Regions from separate parts of the Caulobacter sp. GW821-FHT12D05 genome, predicted to be linked through region 1. Evidence: riboswitches for the same ligand, from Rfam matches in the RefSeq annotation. Region 1 holds a riboswitch; the other holds the start of a gene.

Evidence for each region. Region 1 has a riboswitch for glycine ahead of AC1RRR_RS02305 (TonB-dependent receptor domain-containing protein). Riboswitches for the same ligand answer to the same signal wherever they lie in the genome.
Region 2: it holds a riboswitch for glycine, as region 1 does, so the genes downstream of both, gcvT (glycine cleavage system aminomethyltransferase GcvT) here and AC1RRR_RS02305 (TonB-dependent receptor domain-containing protein) in region 1, are expected to answer to the same signal.

What each region holds. Positions count from the first base shown of each region.
Region 1 covers NZ_JBXAQO010000001.1:499,936-508,351, reverse strand. Annotated here, with positions in the region: gene AC1RRR_RS02305 (TonB-dependent receptor domain-containing protein) at 1-1,218, opposite strand, end outside; glycine riboswitch at 1,345-1,436, opposite strand; glycine riboswitch at 1,440-1,530, opposite strand; gene AC1RRR_RS02300 (ABC transporter substrate-binding protein) at 1,798-2,820, opposite strand; gene AC1RRR_RS02295 (response regulator transcription factor) at 2,917-3,579, shown strand; gene AC1RRR_RS02290 (sensor histidine kinase) at 3,576-4,943, shown strand; gene AC1RRR_RS02285 (TonB-dependent receptor plug domain-containing protein) at 5,260-7,407, shown strand; gene AC1RRR_RS02280 (S1/P1 nuclease) at 7,410-8,378, shown strand; gene AC1RRR_RS02275 (LysR substrate-binding domain-containing protein) at 8,385-8,416, opposite strand, start outside.
Region 2 covers NZ_JBXAQO010000003.1:178,733-187,148, forward strand. Annotated here, with positions in the region: gene AC1RRR_RS13725 (zinc-dependent metalloprotease) at 1-2,047, shown strand, start outside; glycine riboswitch at 2,089-2,179, shown strand; gene gcvT (glycine cleavage system aminomethyltransferase GcvT) at 2,346-3,458, shown strand; partial or broken gene gcvH (glycine cleavage system protein GcvH) at 3,469-3,840, shown strand; gene gcvPA (aminomethyl-transferring glycine dehydrogenase subunit GcvPA) at 3,866-5,212, shown strand; gene gcvPB (aminomethyl-transferring glycine dehydrogenase subunit GcvPB) at 5,209-6,783, shown strand; gene AC1RRR_RS13750 (hypothetical protein) at 6,918-7,340, shown strand; gene AC1RRR_RS13755 (hypothetical protein) at 7,337-7,780, shown strand; gene AC1RRR_RS13760 (transglutaminase-like domain-containing protein) at 7,860-8,416, shown strand, end outside.

The sequences.
Region 1 (8,416 bases):
GAGCTCGCCGTCCAGGGCGATCGTGCCCTGGGTCGAGACGCGCTCGAAGTCGATCGTCGGATAGGCCTCGGTGTTGAAGCGACCCATCGTGAAGGTGGTCTGGCCCGCAGCGGCCATCGCCGTCTTCACCGCCGTCGGCAGGAAGGCGTTGTCCGACTTGATCGTCAGGTTGCCGCGGTTGTGGTCGCCGAACCAGATGTAGTTGTTCCACATCCGCGAGCGACGCAGCTCGGCCGTCAGCTTGACCTTGTCGGTCAGGTCGTAGGTGGCGCTGGCCATGGTGGCGTAGCGCTTCTGCGGCGTGACCAGCGGCGACAGGTCGTCGTTCGAGGGGCCTTCGCCACCGATCGAGTTCGTGCCCTGCACCGTACCGTAGTCGAAGGCGCGCAGGGTGCCGTCCGGATTGAAGGTCTGGCCGCGCAGCACGCCCGACATGATCAGGCCGCCCGGGGCCGCATTCGCGAAGCCGACGTCGGGCGCCAGGATGAAGCGGCCCGCGCCGTTCGAGATGGTGGCCCAGCGGCCGATGTTCGGGCGACTGTTCTTCGGAATGACGCCGTCGTTGTCGAGATATTCGCCGCCGATGACGAAGTGGCCGCGGCCATTGGCGAAGGTCGTGCCGGCCGCGCCTTCGACGCGGATCTGCTTGGCGTCGTCAAAGGACGACTCGCCGCCTTCGATGCCGAACTTGAAGCCGGTGAAGGTGCGGTCGATGGACAGGTTGACGACGCCGGCGACGGCGCCCGAACCCCAGGCGGCCGAGGCGCCGCCGGTCACGACGTCCACGCCCTTCAGCAGCACGCTGGGGATCATGTTGAGGTCGTTCTCGCCCGAGAAGCGACGGCCATCCAGCAGCACCAGGGTGCGGTTGATGCCGAGGCCACGCAGGTCGACCGGAGCGTTGCCAGCGCCGGTGTTGGTGCCGGTGGTCTGCGGCGAGGTGGTGGCGCGGAACTGCGGCAGGTCGTTCAGGGCGGCGGCCACGTTCGGACGGGCGCCGACGGCGAGGTCCTGGGCGGTGACGCGCACGGTCGGGGTCGGGGCCTGGAAGCCGGCGCGGTCGATGCGCGAGGCGGTGACGACGATCTCACCAACGCTCGTGTCGTCGGCCTTAGCCGCCGCGTCTTGAGCGAAGGCTGCGCCGTGCAGGACCAGGACGGCGGGAACGAGGCTGCAACCCAGCAGCAGGTTCCGACGGGTTTGACGCGAAGAATTCAAAAGAGATCCCCTCTGTTTCAGCAGTCGACAGTCGCCCTCTCCCGCCACGGCCGTTGCTCGGCCGCGTTCGGTTGCGCGTCGCCGGAAGGTCAGCACCTCCAGGCGTCACAGGCGTTCCTCTGCCCCCGCTGTCCCGTGGCCTGAGAGATTCAGGCGCATGTGCGCCCTTGCTCCTTCGGCGAGGCCGCTCGCTTATGGAGCGGTCCTGCTTTCCAGCGTCCTCGTGTTCTGCGGTCCTTGGTGCCTGAGCGTTTCCGGGGCGGTTGCGCCTTCGGCGTCGGGCCGAAACCCGATCTCTTCCGCGAGAACCCGGGCAATACGAACGCTTCGTTTGATCCCGTCAAAAGCCGCTCGCGCGGCATAAACGCCCACCAGGTTTATGAACGGAGAGATGGAAATTCCCAAGCTCAACCCGAGGCCACGCGGTTCGCTCGTCGGCTCTCGCCCAGGTTCGTGGCCGTGACAGGTCCGTGACAGTTTGGACCGTTTGGCATGACCCCCGAGAAACAGCGACGCTTAGGCGTTTCGCCCACGAATGCACAAACTATAGGCGCCAAAAGCCCAATATTTGCACATATATCACCGACCGGCGGCGGCGTTGCGCCAACGGGCCAGCAATTCAGCTCGACGGCCTTGGTCGAAATTGGCCAGCAAGGCCGGCCCGACGCGGATCGGCCGTCCGCCGGGGCCAAGAGTCGCCGCGCCGCCGACCGGCCGGATCGGCGTCAGCCGCGCCTCGGCCAGGCGCTTCTGGCCGTCCTCGGACATCAGATAATCCAGGAAAACGCGCGCGGCCTTGGGATGCGGCGCCGAGCGGGTGATGAAGGCCACCCGCGAAATCGACAGGTGATAATCGGTCGGCACCACATAGCCGACGTCAGGGTTGCGATGGCGCGCCCACCAGTCAGCGTAGAAGCCGTTCATATTGAACACCAGCAACCCCGGCCCCGACAGCTCGTTCAGCAGCGCCGCGCCCGGCACGAACAGGTGCGGCTTCGACTTGGCCAGTTCCTCGTACAGCGCCCAAGCGTCCGGATAGGCTTGCAGGTCGCTGGACAAGTACATGAACCCGACCCCGCTCTTTTCGGGATCGTACATGGCGATGCGGCCGCGCCAGCGCGCCGGGTCAGCGCGCAACGCCGCCAGCAGAGCCGCGTGGCTGCGCGGGACCTCCGACGCCTTCAGCACCTTCTTGTTGTAGGCGAAAACGATCGGCTCGGCCGTGACGCCATAGCCCTGGTCGCGCCAGACCGCCCAGGCCGGCAGGCCCTTCGCCTCGGGACTGCGATAGGTCTGAGCGTAGCCGTCATTGATCAGCTTGACCTGGATGTCCATCGACGAGCTCCAGGCGACGTCGCCGACGGGCTTGTTGGCGTCGATCTCGGCGATCAGGCGCGTGCGCATCGGCGTGGCGGCCAGTTCGACGAACCGGACCTTGATCTTGGGGAAGCGCTGCTGGAAGCCTTCGCCGATCGCCTGGTGGACGTCGGTATTGGCGTAGACGACGACCTCGCCCTCGCGCTCGGCGGCGCGTACGTCCCAGCCGCTCGTCTCCTGCCCAGGATGCTTGGGCGCGCAGCCCGCCAGCGCCGAGGCGAGCATCAGCGCGGCGGCCAGCAGCCCGCGTCTCTTGACCGCTCGTGGCAATCGGCGTCGGATGGCGCTTTCTCCTTCCCGCGTTCGGTCCCTACATCCCCGATGAAGATACTCGTTGTCGAGGATGATCCGCCTCTACGCCGTTCGCTGACCGCGACGCTGGAGAGCGAGGGGCACCAGGCGATCTGCGCCGAGACCGGCGAAGCCGCCCTGGCCCTGGCCGCCGGCGGCGACTTCGAGGCCATTGTCCTGGACATCGGCCTGCCCGACATCGACGGCTTCGAGATCCTGGGCCAGCTGCGCCGCGAAGGCGTGCTGACGCCGATTGTCATGCTGACGGCCCGCGACGCCGTGCACGACCGCATCGCCGGCCTGGACATGGGCGCGGATGACTATGTGCTGAAGCCCTTCGACCCGTTCGAGCTGGTGGCCCGCGTGCGCGCCGTGGTCCGGCGCAAAAGCGGCTATGCGGCCCGCACTATCCATGTCGGGACCCTGGCCTGCGACTGGGAGGCCGGCGCGGCCTGGATCGGCGAGCGGCGGCTGGACCTGCGTCCGCGCGAGTGGGCGGCGCTGAAGGTGCTGGCTTCGCGCCCCGGCCGCGTGGTCGAGCGCGGACGCCTGGCCGCAGAGGTCTTTCCCGACGAGCAGGATCCCTCGCCCAACGCCCTGGACATCCATGTCGGCCGCCTGCGGCGCAAGCTGGCGCCGGACGGTCCGCGCCTCAGCACCCTGCGCGGCGTGGGCTACCGGCTCGACCCGTGAGCCGCACCCATCCCAGCCTGGTTGGCCGTCTGCTGCTGGCCCAGGTCGCGCCCCTGGCCCTACTGGGCGCGGCGCTCGCCCTGGCCGGCGCCCTGGCCGCCCACGCCGTCGTCGAGAAGTCGTCGGACCGCCTGCTGGCCGGCTCGGCGGCCTCGATCGTCGCTCAGATCGGCGTGCGCGAGGGCCAGGCCCAGGTGGCCCTGCCGCCTTGGGCGCTGGGCTTGCTGGACAGCCCCGAGCGCGACGCGGTGTTCTACGCTGTGCGCCAGGGCCCGCGCCTGGTCACCGGCTATGGCGACCTGCCCCGTCTGCCCGCGCCCGCGCCGAACGAGACCAACTTCAACTACGCCAGGATGCGCGGCTATGAGGTGCGCATCGCCCAGTCGACGGTGCTGGTGCCAGGCGTGCGCGAGCCCGTCGTCGTGGCCGTGGCTCAGAGCCTGGATTCGCGCAAGGCCAGCGAGCGCGAGCTGCTGTCCAGCCTGATCGGCCTGCCGGTGCTGCTGGTCGTGGTCGCCGGCGTCCTGGTCATTCCCGCCGTCGGCTGGGGCCTGGCGCCATTGCGCCGCCTCACGGCCGACCTGACGACTCGCGCCCAAGCCTCGCGCCCCGACCTGGCGCCGGTTGACGCCACCGGCGCGCCGGCCGAGCTGTCGCCGGTGGTCGGAGCCTTCAACCACCTGATGGGTAGCCTGGAGCGTTTCACCCGGGCGCTGGAGCGGTTCTCGGCCGACGCCTCGCACCAGTTGCGCACGCCACTGTCGGTGATCGTCGCCAATCTGGCCCTGCTAGAGCGCACCGCCGCCACGCCGCGCGACAAGGCCCTATTGGGCGACTCTCGCCAGGCGGCGGCCAACCTGCGCCAAGTGCTGTCACAGTTCCTGGCCCTGGCCCGTTCGGAAGCCACGGCGGCCGAGGGCGAGGCTGACCTCGCCGCCCTGCTGATCACGATCCAGCTGGAGGCCGTGCGGGCCTTTCCCGATGTCGAGGTTCTGGCGCGCCTGCCCCCAGGCCTTCCCCTCGCCCGTGGCAATCCGGTGCTAGTCGGCGAGGTGCTGCGGAACCTGATCTTCAACGCCTGCGCCTATGGCGGCGGAAAGACCCGCATCGTCGCCTTCGCCAAGGCCGACACCCTGAACGTCGTCATCTGGGACCACGGCCCGGGCGTCAGCGAAGCGGATCTGGAACGCCTTTTCGCCCCCTTCAGTCGTGGTAGCGCCAGCAGTGTCGCCCAGGGTGCGGGGCTGGGCCTGGCCATCGTCCGCGCCATCACTGAGCGCCTGGAGATCGGCGTCTCGCTTCGCCGTCGGACATCGAAGCCAGGCTTGGTCGCCGAGATCACCTTCACCATGTTGGGTCTTTGACGAAGCGACACAAGAAGGCGCTTTGCCCTTCACGAACCGTCATCTTCGCCTTGCGTGATGAGCCGCGGCCAGACCGGCAAGCCGTTGCGTGGCAAGCAATCGCCGTTGCAATCATTGCGTTCGACGATCGAAGATCCCCGATCGATAAGCCCCCCGCCGACAGCAAAACGGGGGTTTTCGAGCTATGCGACGACAGTGGCTTATGGGCGCAACGGCGCTCCTGGCGGCAGGACCCGCCTGGGCGCAATCGACTTCGACGGAGACGAGCGGCCAGGTTTCGGAACTGGTGGTGATCGGCAGTCGCGGGGCGCCGAGGTTGGCGACCGACACGGCCGTACCGGTCGACGTGTTGAGCGCGGAGTCCCTGGCCGCCCGCGGCCAGAACGACCTGACCAAGACGCTGGAATTCATGTCGCCGTCGTTCAACTATCCGCGCACCTCGTCGGGACCGTCCTCGACCGGCGCGCGCTCGTTCACGCTGCGCGGCCTCATTCCCGACCAGACCCTGGTGCTGGTCAACGGCCAGCGTCGGCACGCGTCTTCGATCATCACCTTCAACAACGGCGCCTTCCGCGGCTCGGTGCCTGTTGACCTCAACATGATCCCGCTGACGGCGATCAAGCGGGTCGAGATCCTGCGCGACGGGGCCGCCGCCCAGTACGGTTCGGACGCCATCGCCGGGGTCATCAATCTGGTGCTGCGCGACGAGCCCGGCGGTACGCACGGCTCGGTGCAGTACGGCCAGACCGAGCGCGGTGAGGGCAAGACCTTCATCGCCACGGCGCGCCAGGGCTTCGCCCTGGGCGATGGCGGCTTCGTCACCCTGTCGACCGAGGTGCGTGACCGGGGCGACACCAACGCCGCCGAGATCGATCCGCGCTTCGGCCGCGTCACCTCGACCCTGGGCGATCCCCAGAGCACCGACATCCAGGCCGTCGCCAACGCCGAGCTGCCGCTGAAGGGCGGCGCGGCCGTGTTCGGCTATCTGACCCTGGGCCGACGCGAGTCGGAGATGAGCCCCCTCTTCCGGGCGCCGACCGTGTTCCCGGCCTTCTACCCCAATGGCTTCCTGCCGATCGTCAATCTCGACCTCAAGGACCTGGGCGCCAATGTCGGCGTGCGCGGGACCTTGGCCGGCTGGGGTTGGGAGCTGACCGACACCTACGGCTATTCCAACGGCGACTACGACGTCTCCAACACCGTCAATACCTCGCTGGGCGCCAGCAGCCCGAAGGCGTTCTACGGCGGCGGCGCGCGCTACCGCCAGAACCTGGTCAACCTGACGGTCCGCCGGGCGCTGGACGTCATGGCGGGGGCCAATCTGGCGGCCGGCGTCGAGCATCGGTTCGAGGCCTATGAGCTGGTCCCGGGCGAACCGGGCTCCTACACGCTCTCGGGCGCCCAGGGCTTCCCGGGCTTCCACCCGCCCTCCCCGGTCGATGTGGACCGCACGGGCCGTAGCGCCTTCATCGACGCCGAGCTGAGCCCGATCGAGGGCCTGGACCTGGGCGCGGCCGCCCGTTTCGAGGACTACAGCGACTTCGGCGACGCGACGACCGGCAAGCTGACCGCCTTCTGGCGACCCGCACCGCTGATCGCCCTGCGCGCGGCCGTCAGCACCGGCATCCGCGCCCCGTCGCTGCAGCAGCAATACTTCTCGACGGTGACCAGCCAGCTCAACAACGGCGTGCTGCAGAACGTCGGCAATTTCGCGGTCACCGACCCGGTCTCGGTGGCCCTCGGATCCAGCCCGCTACGTCCGGAGAAGTCCAAGAACTATTCGGCCGGCATCGTCCTGACGCCGGGCCACGGCCTGACCTTCAGCCTCGACGCCTTCCGCATCGACATCGACGATCGCATCGCGATGACCGAGAACCTGCAGGGCCCACAGGTGGCGGCGATCCTGGCCGCGCACGGGGTGACCAACGCGGCGGTGGCGCGGTTCTTCACCAACGCCTCCGACACCCGCACCCAGGGCTGGGAAGCCACCCTGCGCTGGGACAAGCGCCTGGCGTCGGATACGCGCCTGGCCCTGACGGTGGGCTATGGCGCCTTCGACACCGATCCGCTGCGCATCCGGACCAACCCTGTGCTGCCGTCGATACCGCTGCTGGGCCCGGCCTCGATCGACGCCGTGGCCGACGCCCAGCCGCACCTGAAGGCCCTGGTCAATGCCGAGCTTTCCTGGCGCGCCTGGCGGTTCACCGCCGACGTCACCGACTTCGGCTCGACGTCGATCCCGTTCGGGACCGGCTCGATGCGGATGCCGGGCAAGACCTCGGTGGACCTCTCGGCCGTCTGGAGCGTGACCCAGGCCCTGACCGTGACGGCCGGGGTGATCAACGCCGGCGACACCTATCCCAACCGCGTGCCCGGCGAGGCCACCGGCCGCCCCTACAGCGAGTTCGATCCGATGGGCTTCAACGGCCGTGAATTTTTCCTGCGTCTGTCGGCGGAGTTCTGACCATGACCCTGCTACGCAAAGCCGCCTGCTCGCTCGTCGCCCTCGCGCTTGCCGCCGGTCCCGCCGGCGCCTGGACGCGGCCAGGGCACATGGTCACCGCCGCCATCGCCTATGACGAGATCGAGAAGCGCCGCCCCGACTTGATCGACGCCATCGGCGCGATCCTGGACGCCCATCCCGACCGGGGCGCCTTCCAGGTGGCGGTCGACCGCACCACGGGCCGCGAGCGGGTGCGGCGGATGTTCCTGGAATGCGCCCGCTGGCCAGACGATGCGCGACAGACGGCCTATGACCACCCCACCTGGCACATCACCCTGTGGCCGGCGGTCGAGCCCGACGCCCCAGCGGCGACCAAGGCCAAGGTGGCGGCGCGGGCCGGGCGTCCGACCGGCGAGGCGCTGGAGGGCCTGCCCCTGAACTACCGCACCCTGGGCGATCCCTCGGCCACGCCGGCGGAGAAGGCGTCGGCGATGTGCTGGCTGCTGCACGTGACCGGCGACATCCACCAGCCGTTCCACACGACCGAGCTGTTCTCGGCCGCCTATCCCGCTGGCGACGCCGGCGCGGGCCGGCAGTTCGTGATCGACCCGCTGCCGCCCCACGAGCCGATCGCCCTGCACTGGTTGTGGGACGACGCGATCAGCCGTTCGGGCCTGCCCGCCGACGCCGATATGCGGGCCCGCGAGATCGAGACCCTGCATCCGCGCGCGGCGCTGGAGGAACTGAAGGCCCCGACCGTCCCCGCAAACTCCGGGCCGGACTTCAAAGCCTGGGCCCATGACGAGAGCCACGTCCTGGCCCTGTCGTTCGCCCTGCCGGCGCGCTCACCCACCAGCCCGACGGCGGTCGGCGCCAAGCCTACCTCGGACGCCTACTGGACCAAGGTGCGCACAGTCGCCGAGCGACGGGTGGCGATCGCGGGTTATCGGATGGCCGACTTGGTCATCGCCGCCTTGGATGCGCCAAAGTAGGCGCGCTCAGGCCACGGCTCGGACCGGCGCTTGCGGGC
Region 2 (8,416 bases), on a different contig from region 1:
GGCCGAGGGCGCGGATGGCCGACTGCTGGTCGATGTCACCAGCTTCCTGGTCCGTGACGCTCAGGGCGTGGCCAAGACCCTCAAGCGCAGCAAGCAGGGCGACTTCCGGCTGAACGACGGCCTGTCCTATGCCGACACCGGCGAGGTGAACGTCTTCCCCCTGAACGTCGAGCTGGAGGCGGTCGAGACCTTCGTCGGCGATGATCCGGGCGGCGAGGTGCGCGGTATCGTGCCGGATCCGCGCAACGTCACCCTGGTGCTGCACCACTCATTCGTGGCCCTGCCCGAGCCGGGCTACATCCCGCGCCAGAACGACCCGCGTGTCGGCGTCATCGACCACACCGTGGCGGACTATTCCGCGCCGCTGAACGAGCCGGTGGTCTATCGCCTGGCGCACCGCTTCCGCCTGGAGAAGACCGATCCCGCCGCCGCCCGGTCGCCGGTCAAGAAGCCGATTGTCTTCTATGTCGACCGCGCCGCGCCCGAGCCGGTGCGCTCGGCCCTGGTCGAGGGCGGACGCTGGTGGAACCAGGCGTTCGAGGCGGCCGGCTTCATCGACGCCTTCAAGGTCGAGGTGCTGCCCGATGGGGTCAGCCCGCTGGACGCCCGCTACAACGTCGTCAACTGGGTGCACCGCCAGACGCGCGGTTGGTCCTACGGCCACGCGGTGGTCGATCCGCGCACCGGCGAGATCATCAAGGGCGACGTCCTCTTGGGCTCGGACCGCATCCGCCAGGATCGGCTGATCTTCGAGGGCCTGCTGGGCGCCGACAAGACCGGGACGGGCGGCCCCAACGATCCGATCGAGATTTCGCTGGCCCGCATCCGCCAGCTGTCGCCGCATGAGATCGGCCACTCGATCGGCTTGCAGCACAATTTCGCGGCCAGCACCTATGCCGGCCGCGCCTCGGTCATGGACTATCCGGGGCCGAAGGTCGCCATCAAGGACGGCCAGCTGGACTTCTCCGACGCCTACGGGCGCGGGATCGGGGCCTGGGACAAGTTCGTGATCGACTGGCTGTACGGCGTGGCCCCAGCGGGCGTCGACGAGAAGGCCTGGCTGAAGGCCAAGGCCGACAAGAGCCAGGCCGAGGGCCTGCGCTATGTCTCCGACGAGGACGCGCGGGGGCAGGATACGCCGCACCCGCTGGGCGCGGTCTGGGACAACGGCGCCGATCCGGTCGCCGAGCTCGACCAGACCATGGCGGTGCGCAAGATCGCCCTGGACCGTTTCGGCCTCGGCAACCTGCCCAAGGGCGCTTCGGTCGCCGACCTGCGCCGCATCGTCGTGCCGATCTACATCTTCCATCGTTACCAGGTCGACGCGACGGCCAAGCTGGTCGGCGGGGTCGACTTCACCTACGGCGCGCAGGGCGATGGCCATGAGGCCAGCAAGCCGGTCCCGGCCGCCCGCCAGGCCGCTGCGATCGACGCTCTGCTGAAGACGGTGACGCCGGCCGCGCTGGACCTCTCCGACAAGACCCTGGATGTCCTGACCTCGGGCCAATCGCAGGGAACCGACCACGCCTACGAGATCGAGACCTTCCAGCAGGGTCCGGTGTTTGACCTGCCCGCCACAGCCGAGGTCGCGGCCGACATGGTCTGGAGCGATCTCTTCGCGCCGGCGCGCCTGAACCGCCTGGTCGAGGCCAAGCGTCGTGACGCCGCCCAGCCGGGCGTCGAGGGGCTGCTGGACAAGGCCCTGGCCTTCGCTGCCTTCGACGGTAAGGCGACCGGTCGCCAAGCCGAACTGGCTCGCCGCGTGCGTCAGCGCATGGTGGTCAGCCTGGCCGACGCCCTGGCCGACAAGAGCCTGTCGCCGACCGCCGCCGCCGTGATCCGCGCGCGCCTGGCCGACTGGGGCAAGGGGCTGACGGCAGCAGCGACCGGCGGCGCGGCCGACCGCGCCCAGGCTCGCGCGCTGGCCGGGATCGTCGCCGACGAGAGCGGCGGTCGCCTGGCCGCCCTGGTCGAGGACGGCAAGGCCAAGGTTGTCACCCCGCCCGGTCCGCCGATCGGCGAGGACGACTGGTTCGGGGATCTTTAGGCCGCGCTTGACTCAGGGGCAGCCCTCCCGCATTGACCCCGACGACCCTCGCGGGAGACGTCGGGATTCGCTCCCGAGGCCGAAGGCGCAACCGCCCCGGAAACGCTCAGGCAAAAGGACCGCGCGGGTTTAGAAACGCTGGAAAGCAGTCGCTCGAAAGAGTGGCTCGCCGAAGGAGCAAGGCCGACCTCAAACAGCAGAGGGGGAAGGCCGGAATCTCTCAGGCACAAGGGACAGCGGGGGCGCGACCAACCGGCGGACGCCGGTCGTCTCGCCGACCCCGCTAGGAGCCCGCACAGTGTCCGATCAAGACCTCAAGAAGACCCCCTTGTTCGACGCCCACGTGGCGCTGGGCGCGCGCATGGTGCCGTTCGCCGGCTACTCCATGCCGGTGCAGTACAAGGACGGGGTGCTGAAAGAGCACCTCTGGACCCGCGAGCACGCTGGCCTGTTCGACGTCTCGCACATGGGCCAGGCCCGCCTGCGCGGCGAGAACCCCGCCAAGAGCTTCGAGAAGGTCGTCTCGGCCGACTACCAGGGCCTGAAGGCTGGCAAGCAGCGCTACGGCGTGCTGCTGAATGCCGAGGGCGGGATCATCGACGACCTGATGACCGCGCGTCCCGACGACGACGGCCTGTTCGTGGTGGTCAACGGCGCCTGCAAGGACAACGACTACAAGATCATCGCCGACGCCCTGGCCGGCGAGGCCACGGTGACCCGTCTGAAAGACCGCGCGCTGCTGGCGCTGCAAGGTCCGGAAGCCGCCGCCGTGCTGGCCGCGCATGTGCCGGAAGCCGCTGGCATGGTGTTCATGGACACTGTCGCCCTGGCCGCCTTCGGCGTCGACGCGATCATCTCGCGCTCGGGCTACACGGGCGAGGACGGCTACGAGATCTCGGTCCCAGCCGACGCCGCCGAGGGCATCTGGAACACCCTGCTGGCCGACGAACGCGTCAAGCCGATCGGCCTGGGCGCCCGCGACAGCCTGCGCCTGGAAGCGGGCCTGCCGCTGTACGGCCACGACCTGGACGAGACCGTCTCGCCGATTGAGGGCGGGCTGAACTTCGCCGTCGGCAAATCGCGCCGCGAGGCCGGCGACTATCTGGGCGCGGCCCGGATCGGCAAGGAACTGGCCGGCGAACTCTCGCGCGTCCGCGTCAATCTCAAGGTGCTGGAAGGCGCCCCGGCTCGTGAAGGCGCCGAGATCGCCGACGAAGCGGGCAATGTCATCGGCAAGGTGACCAGCGGCGGCTTCGCGCCCTCGCTCGGCTTCCCCATCGCCATCGGTTTCGCCCCGCCGGCCTATGCGGTCGTGGGCGCGAAGCTCAAGGTCATCGTTCGTGGAAAGCAGGCCGCTGCAGAAGTGGTCGCCACCCCGTTCGTTCCGAACCGTTACGTCCGCAAACTCTAATCAAGGGCCGACAGAGATGCGTTTCACCAAAGATCATGAATGGGTCGTCGTCCAAGGCGACGTCGCCACCGTCGGCATCACCGCCTACGCCGCCGAGCAACTGGGCGACGTGGTGTTCGTCGAAGTGCCGGAAGCCGGCAAGACCGTGAAACAGGGCGAGAACCTCGCCGTCGTCGAGAGCGTCAAGGCCGCCTCGGACGTCTACGCCCCGGTGTCGGGTGAAGTCGTCGAAGGCAATGCCGAGCTGGGCGATGCGCCGGAAACCGTCAACGCCCTGCCGGAAAGCGGCGGCTGGTTCGCCAAGATCAAGCTGTCGAACCCGGCCGAGGTCGACGCCCTGATGGACCGCGATGCCTACGAAGCGTTCCTGAGCACCCTCTAACTTTCGACCCCACGAAAGCAGATCAATGCGTTACCTCCCCCTGACCCCCGAAGACCGCGTCGAGATGCTCGGTGCGATCGGCGTGACGTCGATCGACGACCTGTTCGTCGACGTGCCGGCTTCGGCCCGCCGCGACGGAACCGTCGACCTGCCGCTGCATGCCGGCGAAATCGAAGTCGAGCGCGAGATGGCGGGCCTGGCCCGTCGCAACCGTTCGGCGGGGGAGGGACCGTTCTTCTGCGGGGCCGGCGCCTATCGCCACCACGTGCCGGCCACGGTCGACCACATCATCCAGCGGTCGGAATTCCTGACCAGCTACACGCCCTACCAGCCGGAAATCGCCCAAGGGACTCTTCAGGTACTCTTCGAGTTCCAGACCCAGGTCGCGGCCCTGACCGGCATGGAGGTGGCCAACGCCTCGCTCTATGACGGCTCGACCGGCGCGGCCGAGGCCGTGATGATGGCCCAGCGCGTCACCCGCCGGAACAAGGCGGTGATGTCGGGCGGCGTCCACCCGCACTACATCGAGACCATCGAGACCCTGGCCCACGCGGCCGGCGTCACGACCCAGGCCATGCCGGCCGCGGTCGACGCCGAGGATGCGGTGATCGCCGCCATCGACGCCGACACCGCCTGCGTCGTCGTCCAGACCCCGAACGTGTTCGGCACGGTCACGGACGTCACCAAGATCGCCGAGGCTGCTCACGCCGCCGGCGCGCTGCTGATCGTGGTCACCACCGAGGCCGTCTCGTACGGCCTGCTGAAGTCGCCCGGCGAAATGGGCGCCGACATCGCCGTGGCCGAGGGCCAGTCGATCGGCAATGGCCTGAACTTCGGCGGTCCCTATGTCGGTCTCTTCGCCTGCAAGGAAAAGTTCGTCCGCCAGATGCCGGGCCGCCTGTGCGGCGAGACGGTCGACGCCGATGGCAAGCGCGGTTTCGTGCTGACCCTGTCGACCCGCGAGCAGCACATTCGCCGCGACAAGGCGACCTCGAACATCTGCACCAACAGCGGCCTGTGCGCCCTGGCCTTCTCGATCCACATGAGCCTGCTCGGTGAGACCGGTCTGCGCCAGCTGGCCGCCCTGAACCACCAGAAGGCCGTGGCCCTGCGCGACGCCCTGAAGGCGGTGCCGGGCGTCGAGGTCCTGACCCCGCGCTTCTTCAACGAGTTCGCGATCCGCCTGCCGAAGAACGCCGCCGACGTGGTCGAGACCCTGGCCGGCCACGGCGTCATTGCCGGCGTGCCGTTCTCGCGCCTCGACGCGGGCGCGGGCCTGGACGACGTGCTGCTGGTCGCGGCTACCGAGACCACGCTGGACATCGACATCACTTTCTTCGCCAAGATCCTGACCAAGGCGGTGGGCCAATGAGCATGAACAACGTCGGCCGCCCCACGCGCCCCGAAACCGCCAACGACGCCGGTGGCCACGAGACCCTGACCGGCAATCGCGGCCTGCTGCAGAACGAAGCCCTGATCTTCGAACTGGACGGCTGGAACAAGACCGGTGTCGACCTGCCGCAAGCCGCCGCGCCGTCGAGCGACCTGGCCGGCCTGCTGCGCGACGCGCCGATCGGCCTGCCGGGTCTCTCCGAACCCGAAGCCGTCCGCCACTATGTGCGCCTGAGCCAGAAGAACCACGCCATCGACCTGGCGCTGTATCCGCTGGGCTCGTGCACGATGAAGCACAATCCGCGCCTGAACGAGAAGATGGCGCGCCTGCCGGGCTTCTCGGACATCCACCCGCTGCAGCCGCAGTCGACCGTGCAGGGCGCCCTGCAGCTGATGGACCGCCTGGCCCACTGGCTGAAGACCCTGACCGGCATGCCCGCTGTCGCGCTGAGCCCCAAGGCCGGCGCTCACGGCGAGCTGTGCGGCCTGCTGGCCATTCGCGCCGCCCACGAGGCGGCCGGCAACGGCCACCGCAAGACCGTCCTGGCCCCAACCAGCGCCCACGGCACCAACCCGGCCACGGCGGCCTTCGTCGGCTACACCGTCGTCGAGATCGCCCAGACCGATGACGGGCGCGTCGATCTGGCGGACCTGGAGTCCAAGCTGGGCGACCACGTGGCCGCCATCATGGTCACCAACCCCAACACCTGCGGCCTGTTCGAGCGCGACGTCGTCGAGATCGCTCGCCTGACCCACGCGGCGGGCGCGTACTTCTACTGCGACGGCGCCAACTTCAACGCCATCGTCGGCCGGGTGCGCCCGGGCGACCTGGGCGTCGACGCCATGCATATCAACCTGCACAAGACCTTCTCGACGCCCCACGGCGGCGGCGGTCCGGGCGCGGGTCCGGTGGTGCTGAGCGAGGCCCTGGCGGCCTTTGCCCCGACCCCCTGGCTGACCCACGGCGACGACGGCTTCGCCATGGTCGAGCACGCGGGCGAGGAGGGCGCCAAGACCGCCTTCGGCCGCATGAGCGCCTTCCACGGCCAGATGGGCATGTACGTCCGCGCCTACGCCTACATGCTGAGCCACGGGGCCGACGGCCTGCGTCAGGTGGCCGAGGACGCCGTCCTCAACGCCAACTACATCAAGGCCCAGCTGAAGGACGTGATGAGCCCGGCCTTCCCCGAAGGTCCGTGCATGCACGAGGCCCTGTTCGACGACAGCTGGCTGGAAGGCACCGGGGTGACCACGCTCGACTTCGCCAAGGCGATGATCGACGAGGGCTTCCACCCGATGACCATGTACTTCCCGCTGGTCGTCCACGGCGCGATGCTGATCGAGCCGACCGAGACCGAGAGCAAGCAGGAGCTGGATCGCTTCATCGAAGCGCTTCGTCTGCTGGCCGGCGCGGCCAAGGCGGGCGAGGTCGAGCGCTTCAAGGGCGCGCCGTTCCACGCCCCGCTCCGGCGCCTGGACGAGACCCAGGCGGCCCGCAAGCCCCGGTTGAGGTGGAAACCTGTGGCAGAAGCGCCACTGGCGGCTGAATAGCAAACACCATACCCCTGTTGCGACCAGAGGGCGCCTTTACGGCGCCCTCATCGGTCCACATATCGGGGGTGCGCGTCGGGGCGCTCTGGCTTTTCCAGGGAGCAAGCGGAGCGCAAGCCCGTTTCGTCCTCCCAATGACTGCTATCGCCCTCGCCATGCCGCGCGCCCGCCGCACCGCCGATGATCTCGCCCGTGAGCTCATCGCGCGATTCCTGCGCGTGATCCTGGTGACGCTGGGCGTGCTGCTGGTCATCGGCGGCATCGTCATCGCGCCGCTGCCGGGCCCCATGGGCCTGCCGCTGACCGTGGTCGGCCTGATGCTGGTGCTGCGCAACTCGTTCAAGGCGCGCAAGCAGTTCGTCCGCTTCCAGCACGCCCATCCCAAGCTGATCTTTCCGCTGCGTCGCCTGCTGCGTCGCGAGCCCGAGGTCGTGCTGGTGGCCTGGCAACAGGCCCTGCGCGTCGAGCGCCTGATCGTGCCGCGCAAGTGGCGCATGGCCGCCCGCTGGCGCAAGTCGTTCAAGCGTCGCGCCGCCGCGAAGCAAGCCGGACGGTGACAGCCACCGCCTCCACGATCGACATCAAGCACAGGGTCCGGCGCCGCGCGCGGTTGGCCTTGCTGCTGCGCGAGTCCGCGGCCCGCGCCTTCCGTTGGATCGCCATCGGCTTCGGCACGCTGGTGATCATCGCCGGCGCGGTGCTGACGCCGCTGCCGGGGCACGTGGGCCTGCCGCTGCTGGTCATCGGCCTGATGATCGTGCTGCGCTACTCGTTCCAGGCCCGGAAAACCTTCATCCGCTGGCAGAAGCGCCACCCCAAGCTGGTCTTCCCGATCCGCCGCCTGATGCGCCGCGAGCCCGAGGTGCTGCTGGTCGTCTGGCAGCAGATGCTCCGCACCGAGAAACTGGTCCTGCGCCGGGCCCGCTGGCGGCTGCTGAAGAAGACCCGCAAGCGCGTGAAGAAGTACGTGGCGCGAAAGATGGCCAAGACGGCCTGACCGCCAAGATCGTCCTGAACCCATCAGGTCCATGGGAATTGTAGCAGGCGCGCCGCCGCCATCGCCCCCAGGACACCTCATGCGTTTCGACGTCGAAGCCTCGCTGACCTACGACTTCGCCACTCCGTGCGAGGTGCTGCTGCTGATCGAGGCGGCGCATGGGCCAGACCAGATGGTCCATTCCGAGGCCCTGACCTTCTGGCCCAATGTCGACGCCGTTCGGGTCGACGATCCCGTCACCCACGAGCGCCGTACGGTGTTCACGGCGTCGGGCCGGGTGAACGCGCTCTACCGGGCCCAGGTCGAGGTGATGCACCGCGACCATGACCTGGCCGACGCCCCGGCCATGGCGATCCGCGACCTCCCCAGTGAGGTGCTGCCCTTCCTGCGCGCCAGCCGCTATGCGCCGTCCGACCGGCTGGAGCGGTTCTGCGAGCGCGAGTTCGGCGACCTGAAGGGCGGGCGTAAGGTCATGGCCATCCTGGATTGGATCGCCAAGCACGTGGACTATTGCTTCGGGGTCAGCGACGCGGCCACGACGGCCGTCGACACCCTGGTCGACCGAGCGGGCGTCTGCCGCGACTTCACCCATCTGGCGATCAGCCTGTGCCGCGCCGCCGACATCCCGGCCCGCGC